DNA from 3 places in the Niveispirillum sp. FG148 genome. Region 3 is predicted to be linked to each of the others. Evidence: predicted binding sites of a transcription regulator. Region 3 holds the regulator's gene; each other region holds the start of a gene.
What was found. Region 3 encodes HrcA, which represses chaperone genes, less so after heat shock. Its sites were predicted from a motif close to GTTAGCACTCNCCNNNGGNGAGTGCTAAC; they were not measured.
Positions count from the first base shown of each region.

Region 1: a site for HrcA is predicted at 1,912-1,940, ahead of ACODTW_RS00440 (putative urea ABC transporter substrate-binding protein). Genes of this name have one in related genera too.
Region 2: a site for HrcA is predicted at 1,879-1,907, ahead of groES (co-chaperone GroES). Genes of this name have one in related genera too.

Region 1 covers NZ_JBMDKJ010000001.1:90,242-93,516, forward strand. The annotation lists gene ACODTW_RS00425 (substrate-binding periplasmic protein) at 1-431, opposite strand, end outside; gene ACODTW_RS00430 (hypothetical protein) at 565-945, opposite strand; gene ACODTW_RS00435 (TIGR00645 family protein) at 1,073-1,576, opposite strand; guanidine-I (ykkC/yxkD leader) riboswitch at 1,780-1,903, shown strand; gene ACODTW_RS00440 (putative urea ABC transporter substrate-binding protein) at 1,973-3,049, shown strand; gene ACODTW_RS00445 (ABC transporter permease) at 3,175-3,275, shown strand, end outside.
Region 2 covers NZ_JBMDKJ010000004.1:172,415-175,689, reverse strand. The annotation lists gene ACODTW_RS06160 (hypothetical protein) at 1-191, opposite strand, end outside; gene ACODTW_RS06155 (hypothetical protein) at 454-804, shown strand; gene ACODTW_RS06150 (methyltransferase domain-containing protein) at 826-1,749, opposite strand; gene groES (co-chaperone GroES) at 1,953-2,243, shown strand; gene groL (chaperonin GroEL) at 2,294-3,275, shown strand, end outside.
Region 3 covers NZ_JBMDKJ010000008.1:136,688-139,962, forward strand. The annotation lists gene rph (ribonuclease PH) at 1-697, opposite strand, end outside; gene hrcA (heat-inducible transcriptional repressor HrcA) at 859-1,896, shown strand; gene grpE (nucleotide exchange factor GrpE) at 2,042-2,623, shown strand; gene ACODTW_RS11440 (substrate-binding periplasmic protein) at 2,794-3,275, opposite strand, start outside.

The DNA.
Region 1 (3,275 bases), on a different contig from region 3:
AGGTCCTCGATCTCCGGTGGGTAGATATAGCCCAGCACCGTTCCGACCCGCCTGCCTGCCAGGATTGAGGAACTGATTTCTCCCGTCACAGTCGCGGACAGGATCACGACGTCATCATCGGTAAACAGGCCGCGGGAAAACCGATCGGCGGAAAAGCCGGGATAATATTGTCGCGCCGCCATGCAGTAGGCGTCGACCGAGCCGGCCGTCAATTCGGCGGAGATGCGGTTGCGGGGAACAAAACGGAAGGCGGCTTCCCGTCCCAGCCGCTGGGCCAATGTCTGCCCCAGTTCCTTGATGAAGCCACCTTCCAGCCGGTCCTGCCGGATCACGGCATAGGGGGCCTCGTTATGGTCGCCATAGGCGAAGATCATCAAACGGTTCTGTGCCAGACTGGGAAAGGATGGCAGCACGGTGAGCAAAACCGCCAAGGCCATGGCTCCACGCCGCAAGAACATCCCCATCCCCTTACTGTCACGCCATCCGGATGGCGCGTCACGCATTCACTATTACTTTAGTGACGTTCGGCGGTGGGTGGGAGAAATTTTTTTACCGATTCCGCGCTCAGGACGTTTTACCTGTCCCATCCTTGGCCATTCCGCCCGATCGCAGCGCATGCAGTAGCAGGTAACCAGCGCCGATCATGCCGGGAAAGGCAGCAACCGCCAGCAAGGGGCGGACGGCCAGTTCCTGGCCGATGAACTGTGAGGCGATGCCGATGGCCAGGGCTACCGCGATGAACAGAACGCCACGCCGCAGGTCGGACCCGGTGCTGGTTAATTGTGCGGCCATGGCGGCCGCCGTCTGCTGATCCAGCCCGCCGGCCTTGTCCACGATGCCGCGCACGGTGTCTGTGACCGATTGTCGCGCACGGAAATTCAGATAAAGGGCGGCGATGACGATGATGGTCACGCTGCTGAACACGATCAGAACATCAACATCCATTGCGCCATCCCCCGCATCTGATCAGCCCCGTTCAACAAGAAACGCGAATGTTGCTGGACGCAAGGAGCGGGTTCCAGGCGAGGGGGCCATTTCCCCGGTGCCGCAAGGTACCGGCACGAGCCTGGGGTCAGTGCTTGCCCTTGTTGGTCAGCTTGTCCAGCGCGCCCATCAGCACGGCGGAGATGACGAAGGTCAGATGGATGATGACCAGCCAGAACAGCTTGTCATTGCCCACCTTATCCGCGTCCATGAAGCTTTTCAGCAGATGGATGGAGGAAATGGCGACGATGGAGGCAGCCACCTTCACCTTCAGCGAGCCGCTGTCCAGCTTGCCCAGCCAGGACAGTTTCTCCTCATGATCGCCCAGGTCGATGCGCGAGACGAAATTTTCGTACCCGCTCAGCATCACCATGACCACCAGGGATGCGACCAGGGTCAGGTCAACCAGCCCCAGGGCGGCCAGGATCAGGTCGGCATCACTGGCGCCGAACACCGCATATTCGAACAGGTGATAGAGTTCGATGCAGAAGCGGATGCTGAAGGCCACCAGCACGAAGGAGAGGCACAGATATACCGGCACCAGCAGCCAGCGGCTGCCGTAAAGGGCCCGTTCAATCAGGCGTTCCAACACGTCGTGGCCTCCGTCAATGTGCGCTTGGGCATGGGGTTGCAATGACCCAAAGCCGGTCCCCTTGTCAACCATTCCGGGCGGGATTGGCCGGTGCTCAATATTTGGGCGGATTGCATCTTGATCCTGCCCCTATCGGCGCCAGTTTCAGGCAGCGATCACAGGAATCCGCCCGTACTGGACTGGCACGGCGATTGCTGCTATGCGGCAATGGTGGCTAGGGTTCCGGCGGCGTCCGACAGACGCGGTGACTGGTCCGAGAGCTGCCGCCCGGTCCCGCCAGATCATCTGGCCCGGCCGGGTACACGGCGGGACAAAAGCCCGGGAGATCGAGGAGGGTTGGCGCCCCCGTTCGGTCTCCGCCAACCCCCAAACCGGTTTGGAACCATAAGGGGTTGGATGATGAAGACGCGCCGCTTCCTTGGAAAATTGACCGCCGGGCTGATTGCCGCCTCGCTCCTCTCGGTCCCGGCGCTGGCCGCGCCCAAGAAGGACTTCAAGCTGGCATGGTCGATCTATGCCGGCTGGATGCCCTGGCAGTATGCCGCCGAACACGGCATCGTGAAGAAATGGGCCGACAAATACGGCATCGGCATCGAGGTGGTGCAGTTCAACGATTATGTTGAAAGCATCAACCAGTACACGGCCGGCGCCTTTGATGCCGTGACCGTGACCAATATGGACACGTTGTCGATCCCGGCCGCCGGTGGTGTCGACACCACCGCCGTCATCGTCGGTGACTTCTCCAACGGCAATGATGCCGTCATCCTGAAGGGCAAGGGCAATCTGGCCGATATCAAGGGCCAGAAGGTCAATCTGGTGGAATTCTCCGTTTCCCACTATCTGCTGGCCCGCGCGCTGGAAACGGTCAAGCTGACGGAGAAGAAGGACGTCAAGGTCGTCTCCACCTCCGACGCCGACATGGTCGCCGCCTGGGCCACGCCCGACGTGACGGCAGTTGTGACCTGGAACCCGCTGGTGGCGGAAATCCTGGGCACGCCGAACGCCAAGAAGGTGTTCGACAGCAGCCAGATCCCCGGTGAGATCATCGACCTGACGGTGGCCAATACCGACACGCTGAAGGACAACCCCGCCTTCGGCAAGGCGTTGGCCGGCATCTGGTACGAGACCATGGCCGTCATGTCCGCCGACAGCGAGGCCGGCAAGGCCGCGCGCGCCGCCATGGGCAAGGCGTCGGGCACCGATCTGGCCGGGTATGAGGCGCAGTTGAAGGCCACGCGCATGTTCTACAAGCCGGCGGAAGCCCTGGCCTTTGTGCGCGGGCCGGAGCCGAAGGCGACCATGCAGAAGGTGGCGGGATTCCTGTTCGACCATGGCCTGCTGGGCAATGGTGCGCCGTCGGCCGAAGCGGTGGGCATCGAATTTCCGGGCGGTGCGCTCTATGGCAACCCGAAATTCGTGAAGTTCCGCTTCAGCGACACCTACATGGCCGCCGCGGCCGAGGGGAAGCTGTAAGGGCGGATGGATGATGTAGGTCGCGGGTGAGCGTCCAGCGAACCCCGACGGATATTGGCACCGTCGCTTGTCGGGGTTCGGCCGTCGCCTCACCCACGACCTACGCTTCTGCAAGGACACGCCCCATGCGCCTGATCAACCGAAGGCCCGACCGGACAAGCTGGATGATGCTGGCGGCACTGCCCTTTGTCGCGGTGCTGGCGGCCTATGCCCTGGGCTCTGCCGT
Region 2 (3,275 bases), on a different contig from region 3:
GCCCGCAGGGCCTGACGCGACAAATCCTTCAAGGCATCCCGCATCCGCTGAATTTCGTCGGCGGCGGCCTCGTAATCCTGGATCAGGCCACCGACCAGCGTCGCCGGATCGGATGATTCATCCGGATAGCGGTCCCGGGCACGGGCGGCGCGGCGGCGCAACCGCTCGACGATATCTTCCTCGTTGGACATGGGCCCTTCCCGTTCGGATCACTGCTCCGGCACAGCTTTAAGCATGCCCGTCCGGCCGCGTCATCCCTTTCCTTTGAGCAGTCACGCCCGCCCCGTCCTTTGGGAGTATGGCATTTGCTTTACACATTCGTGGTTGATTTCGTGTCAGCCACTGTCTTATTTCCTGAGCTAGGGGCGGCCTCACTCCTAGATCCCAAAGGGGGTTTCCAACATGTTTTCGATATGGCGCGTCATATTGTGCCGGGCTGTGGCCGCCGGCGCGATGACGCTTACCCTTCCCGGTGCGGCAGTGGCGGCGTCGGCGGAACCGGAGATGTGCTCACCCGCCGCCAATGGACGATGCGACTATACGGTCGGTCGTGAAGGCGCGCATCGGATCGACGTTACCATGCCCGCCACCGCAGCCGCGCAAACCAAGGCCATCAATATCGGCGGGCATGATTGTCCCCTGATCCGGCAGGCGGACACGGCCGCCGATGGTGGCGTGCATTTGGCCTGCTTTGCCTATCTGGCGGGCGGGACGACCTATACACTGTTCATTCCGCCGGTCGGCAAGGTCACTGTGGTCCGGGCCGAACCGATGCATGGGGAAACGGTGACGCTGATCCCCTGAACAGTCCGCAGCCTTGCTTAGTCAATGCGGTTTGGCGCCCGGCACCGTCTGCTCGATGCTGTTCAATGCGTCGGCCAGCCGGTGGGTGGCGCTGCCGCGCTTGGCCGGTTGCTGCTGCGATGCATCGGGCGACCAGCCGGCCAGGAAGATCACCTCGAACGTGGCAGGCACGGTGCCGTCCGCTTCCCGGAACAGCTCCATATAGCGTTCGGCCGCCCGGAGGATGACCGCGCGCCGCGTCGGCTGCTTCAGCCGGCTGAAGGCGGCGTTGGTTTCCCCCATGCCGCGCAGGTCGCGCATCAGCCGGAACGGGTCGGGATAGCTGACGGTCAGCGTGTCCATGTCGGCCACGGGCAGGGCGAAACCCGCCCGCTGCAACAGGCCGGCGGCATCGCGCAATCCGGCCATGGGACTGATCCGGGCCGACACGCCACCCGTCACCTCCGTCTCCGCCTCCATCAGGGCGCGGCGCAGTTCGAACAGGCTGTCGCCGCCCAGCATGGCGGCGATGAACAGCCCGTCGGGCCGCAACACCTGACGCGCCTGGATCAGGGCGCCCGGCAGGTCGTTCACCCAATGCAGCGACAGGTTGGACACGACCATGTCGAAGCTGCCGGGGGCGAAGGACAGCGCCTCCTCATCCATCGCCAGGGCCGGGCTGCCTGTTTGGGCGCCGGCGAGGGCGGCCATGGCCGGTGACAGGTCGGCATGCACCAGATGGGCGATGCCGTTGCGGCCCTTCAAGGCCGCCTCCACTTCGCCGCCATGGCAGCCCAGGTTCAGCACGCGCGGGAAGTCGCGGCGGATCATCTCCAGCCGCTCGCCCAGCCGTTCGGCCACGTCGCGCAGCAGAAAGTCGAACTGCCCGAAACCGGCCGCGGCCCGGTCGCGATGGCGGCGGACCAGGGGGCGGTCGAACAGGAACATGGTGTCGTTGTCGCTCATGGTCTCTGCCATACCCCGGTCCGGCCCCCGCCGCAACCGCCGGAACGATCGACCTGCCGACACGTCATGGCACTTTCATGGAAATATGACAGAGCACTTCTTGACAGTCGGGGCTGGGGTGATTAGCTCATTGGCACTCACCGAGCGTGAGTGCTAACAACAGGCTCACGCCAAACCCTTTTGCCTTTTCAGGGAGAGATCCTATGAAGTTCCGTCCGCTGCACGACCGCGTCGTGGTCAAGCGCGTTGAGTCCGAGCAGAAGACCGCCGGCGGCATCATCATCCCCGACACCGCCAAGGAAAAGCCCCAGGAGGGCGAGGTGGTCGCCGTGGGTTCGGGTGCCCGTGACGAGGCCGGCAAGCTGATCGCGCTGGACGTCAAGGCCGGCGATCGCGTCCTGTTCGGCAAGTGGTCGGGCACCGAGGTGAAGATCGACGGTGTCGAATACCTGATCATGAAGGAAAGCGACATCATGGGCGTTCTGAACGCCTGAGTCGGATCACCTGATCCCGCCTGACCCATAGATTTCAAAGGATTAGAGCAATGGCTGCCAAGGAAGTTAAGTTCGGCTCCGACGCCCGCGCCAAGATGCTGCGCGGCGTGGACATTCTGGCCGACGCCGTGAAGGTGACCCTGGGTCCGAAGGGCCGCAACGTCGTGATCGAGAAGAGCTTCGGCGCTCCCCGCATCACCAAGGACGGTGTCTCGGTCGCCAAGGAAATCGAACTGGCTGACAAGTTCGAGAACATGGGCGCCCAGATGGTGAAGGAAGTGGCGCAGAAGACGGCCGATCTGGCCGGCGACGGCACCACCACCGCCACCGTGCTGGCCCAGGCCATCGTCCGTGAGGGCGCCAAGGCCATCGCCGCCGGCATGAACCCGATGGATGTGAAGCGCGGCGTCGATCTGGCCGTCGCCACCGTCGTGGCCGACATCCAGGCCCGTAGCCGCAAGGTCACGACCAACGACGAGATCGCCCAGGTCGGCACCATCTCCGCCAACGGCGAGGCCTTTATCGGCGCCAAGATCGCCGAAGCCATGGCCCGCGTCGGCAATGAAGGCGTCATCACGGTCGAGGAATCCAAGAGCCTGGAGACCGAGCTGGACGTCGTCGAGGGCATGCAGTTCGACCGCGGCTACCTGTCGCCCTATTTCGTGACCAACGCCGACAAGATGGTTGCGGACCTGGAAAGCCCCTACATCCTGCTGTTCGACAAGAAGCTGTCGGGCCTGCAGGCCATGCTGCCGGTGCTGGAAGCCGTCGTTCAGTCGTCGCGTCCGCTGGTCATCGTGGCCGAGGATGTGGAAGGCGAGGCCCTGGCCACGCTGGTCGTCAACAAGCTGCGCGGCGGCCTGAAGATCGCCGCCGTGAAGGCCCCGGGCTTCGGTGACCGTCGCAAGGCGATGCTGGAAGACATGGCCATCCTGACGGGCGGCCAGGTCATCAGCGAAGATCTGGGCATCAAGCTGGAGAACGTGACCCTGGACATGCTGGGCCGCGCCAAGAAGGTGACGATCTCCAAGG
Region 3 (3,275 bases):
GCAGCACCGTCAGTTCGGCGATCCCCTTGCGGGCCAGGGCCATCAGGGCCATGAACTCGGCTTCCTCGAACGGCTTGTCCTCGGCCGTGCCCTGGATTTCCACGATGCCGCCCTTGCCGGTCAGCACGAAATTGGCGTCGGCACCGGCATTGCTGTCTTCCGCATAATCCAGGTCCAGGACAGGTTCGCCCTGGTACAGACCGCAGGAAATGGCGGCCACCTGGTCGATCAGGGGGATATGGGCCAGGGTGCCGATGCGCACCAGATGCTGGAAGGCCAGATGCAGGGCGACATAGGCGCCGGTGATGCTGGCCGTGCGGGTGCCGCCATCGGCCTGGATGACGTCGCAATCGACCTTGATCTGCACCTCGCCCATGGCCTTCAGGTCGGTGACGGCGCGCAAAGACCGGCCGATCAGGCGCTGGATCTCCTGCGTGCGGCCGGACTGCTTGCCCTTGGCGGCCTCACGGTCGGTGCGGGTGTGGGTGGACCGGGGCAGCATGCCATATTCGGCCGTCACCCAACCCTGGCCCTTGCCGCGCAGGAAGGGGGGCACCTTCTCATCGACGCTGGCGGTGCACAGCACATGCGTGTCGCCGAACTTCACCAGGCAGGAACCTTCGGCGTGGCGGGAGAAATTGGTTTCCAGGCTGACGGTGCGCAGCTGGTCGGCCAGACGGCCGGACGGGCGGGACATGGTGGCTCTTCCGTTCTTGTCACGATCCTTGAAAGCCATTCCTCTTAGCAATGGCGACGCCCCTTCGTCCATCCCGACGGCCAGCGTCGCTCCATTGATTTGCACCGCCGCCCCCACTACTCTTTTGCCTGTCGCGTCACGGAAGGAACCCGAAGGGCCGGATGATCAGCGAGCTGAACCAGCGGTCGCGGGAAATTTTCCGCCAGATCGTCGAAGCCTATGTCCAGACGGGTGAACCGGTGGGGTCGCGGACCCTGTCGCGCCGCCTGTCCGCCAGCCTGTCGCCGGCGACCATCCGCAATGTCATGGCCGACCTGGAGGAGCTGGGCCTGCTGATGGCTCCCCACACCTCGGCTGGGCGCGTGCCCACCGATGCCGGCCTGCGCCTGTTCGTCAATGGCCTGCTGGAGGTGGGCGACCTGACGGAGCGGGAGCGGGAGGATATCGAGGTCACCTGTTCCGCCCGTGGCCGTTCCGTGCCGGAGGTGCTGGAGGAGGCGACGAACCTGCTGTCGGGCCTGTCGTCCTGCGCGGGGCTGGTGCTGGCGCCCAAGACCGACCGGCCGCTGAAGCATATCGAGTTCGTCAACCTGTCGCCCGGCCGCGCCCTGGTCGTGCTGGTGACGGAGGATGGGCTGGTGGAAAACCGGGTGGTGGAGGTGTCCACGGGCCTGCCGCCATCGGCCCTGCAGATGGCGTCCAACTATCTGAATGCCCGCGTCGTCGGCCGCACCCTGTCGGAAGCCCGCGCCTTCATCCAGAAGGAGATGGAGGAGCAGAAGACCCAGCTGGACGAACTGACCCGTAAGGTCGTGGAGACGGGGCTGGCCACCTGGTCCGGGGCGCGGGGCAGCCAGGGCTATCTGATCGTGCGCGGTCAGGCCAGGCTGCTGGAGGATGTCACCGCCATTTCCGACCTGGAACGCATCCGGTCCCTGTTCGAAGCGCTGGAAACGCGTGAGCAGATGGTGAAGATGCTGGACGCGACCGGCAAGGCGGAGGGTGTGCAGATTTTCATCGGGGCGGAGAACAACCTGTTCTCCCATGCCGGCTGTTCGATGATCGTCAGCCCCTATGCCAACACCAAGGACCAGATCGTCGGTGCCATCGGCGTCATCGGTCCCACCCGCATCAATTACGCCCGCATCATTCCCATGGTCGATTATACCGCCAAGGTCATCGGCCGGTTGATGGGCTGACCCCTTGCGGGTCATGGGGGTCCGACCCTATTTCTGGGTGGACACTCTCGACAGAATGTTTAATCCCGCCTAAACCAGGGGGCCGCCGGGCATTCACCCCTTGTCCGGCGCCCGCACCAGGTAAATTCCGAAGGCTCGATCCGCTATGACCGATACGATCAATACCCACGACAGCGACACCAGCGCCGCCGCCGAAACGGTCAATCCGGCGTCCGAGGGCGCGGCCGATCCGGCCCGCGTCGCCCAGCTGGAGGCGGAGGTCGCGTCCCTGAAAGACCAGATTCTGCGCGCCCTGGCCGAGACCGAGAATGTGCGCCGCCGCGCCGAGCGGGAGCGCGAGGACACGTCCAAATATGCCGTCTCCAAGTTCGCCAAGGAACTGCTGGCCGTGGCGGACAATCTGCGCCGCGCCGTGGAAGCGGTGGCCCCCGACGTGCGTGAGAGCAACCAGGCCGTCGGCAACCTGCTGACGGGCGTGGAAGCGACGGAGCGCCAGTTGCTGGCCGCCTTCGACCGTGCCGGCATTGCCAAGGTGGAGGCGCTGGGCGCCCCGGCCGACCCGAACTTCCATCAGATCATGATGGAGATCGAGAATACGGGTAAGCCCGCGGGCACCGTGGTGCAGGTGCTGCAGGCTGGCTACACGATCCATGGCCGCCTGCTGCGCGAAGCCATTGTCGGCGTCGCCAAGGGCGATGTCGGCGGGCATGTGAACACCAGCGCCTGATTCGCCTCCCCCCCGTAGCGGATGCGTTCGCCCGGCGGTCGCCAGCCCGCCGCGCGTGCGGCGTAAGCCAAGCCAACGGAGTTGGCGCCCGGCGTTTGAGGGAACATGAATATAAAAGGCCCCCGCCGATATCCGGCGGGGGCCTTTTATATTCACCACGCAAGGACCGGTCACGGCTGCCAGTCGCGCACCCCGTATTTGGCCAGGATGGTGGCCAGCTGCCCGCTCTTGCGCAACTCCACCATCTTGGTGTCGATCAGCTTCACATAGGTGGCGCTGTTCGGATCCTTGGGTGAGAAGCCGATGGACACGTCCGACTGGTCGCCCAGAGAATGATAGGTGAACAGGTTGCGATAGCCCTTCGATTCCAGCAGGAAATCGATCACGTTGCTGTCTTCGACCATGGCGTCGATCTTGCCATCAATCAGCAGGTTGACCAGTTCCTCGGTCACGTCGTCGCCCGACACCTGCACCATGTTGGGCGAACCCTTGTTGGCGTCGATGAAGGCGTTGACGGCGTCGCTGTAGAAATAGTCCTTGATCGAACCAAAGCGCAGGCTCTTCAGTGATTCAAGGTTGGTGATCTTGAAATCCTTGGTTTCCTTGCCCTTGCGGATGACCAGCGTCGGGCTGGACAGACCCATCGGCGTCT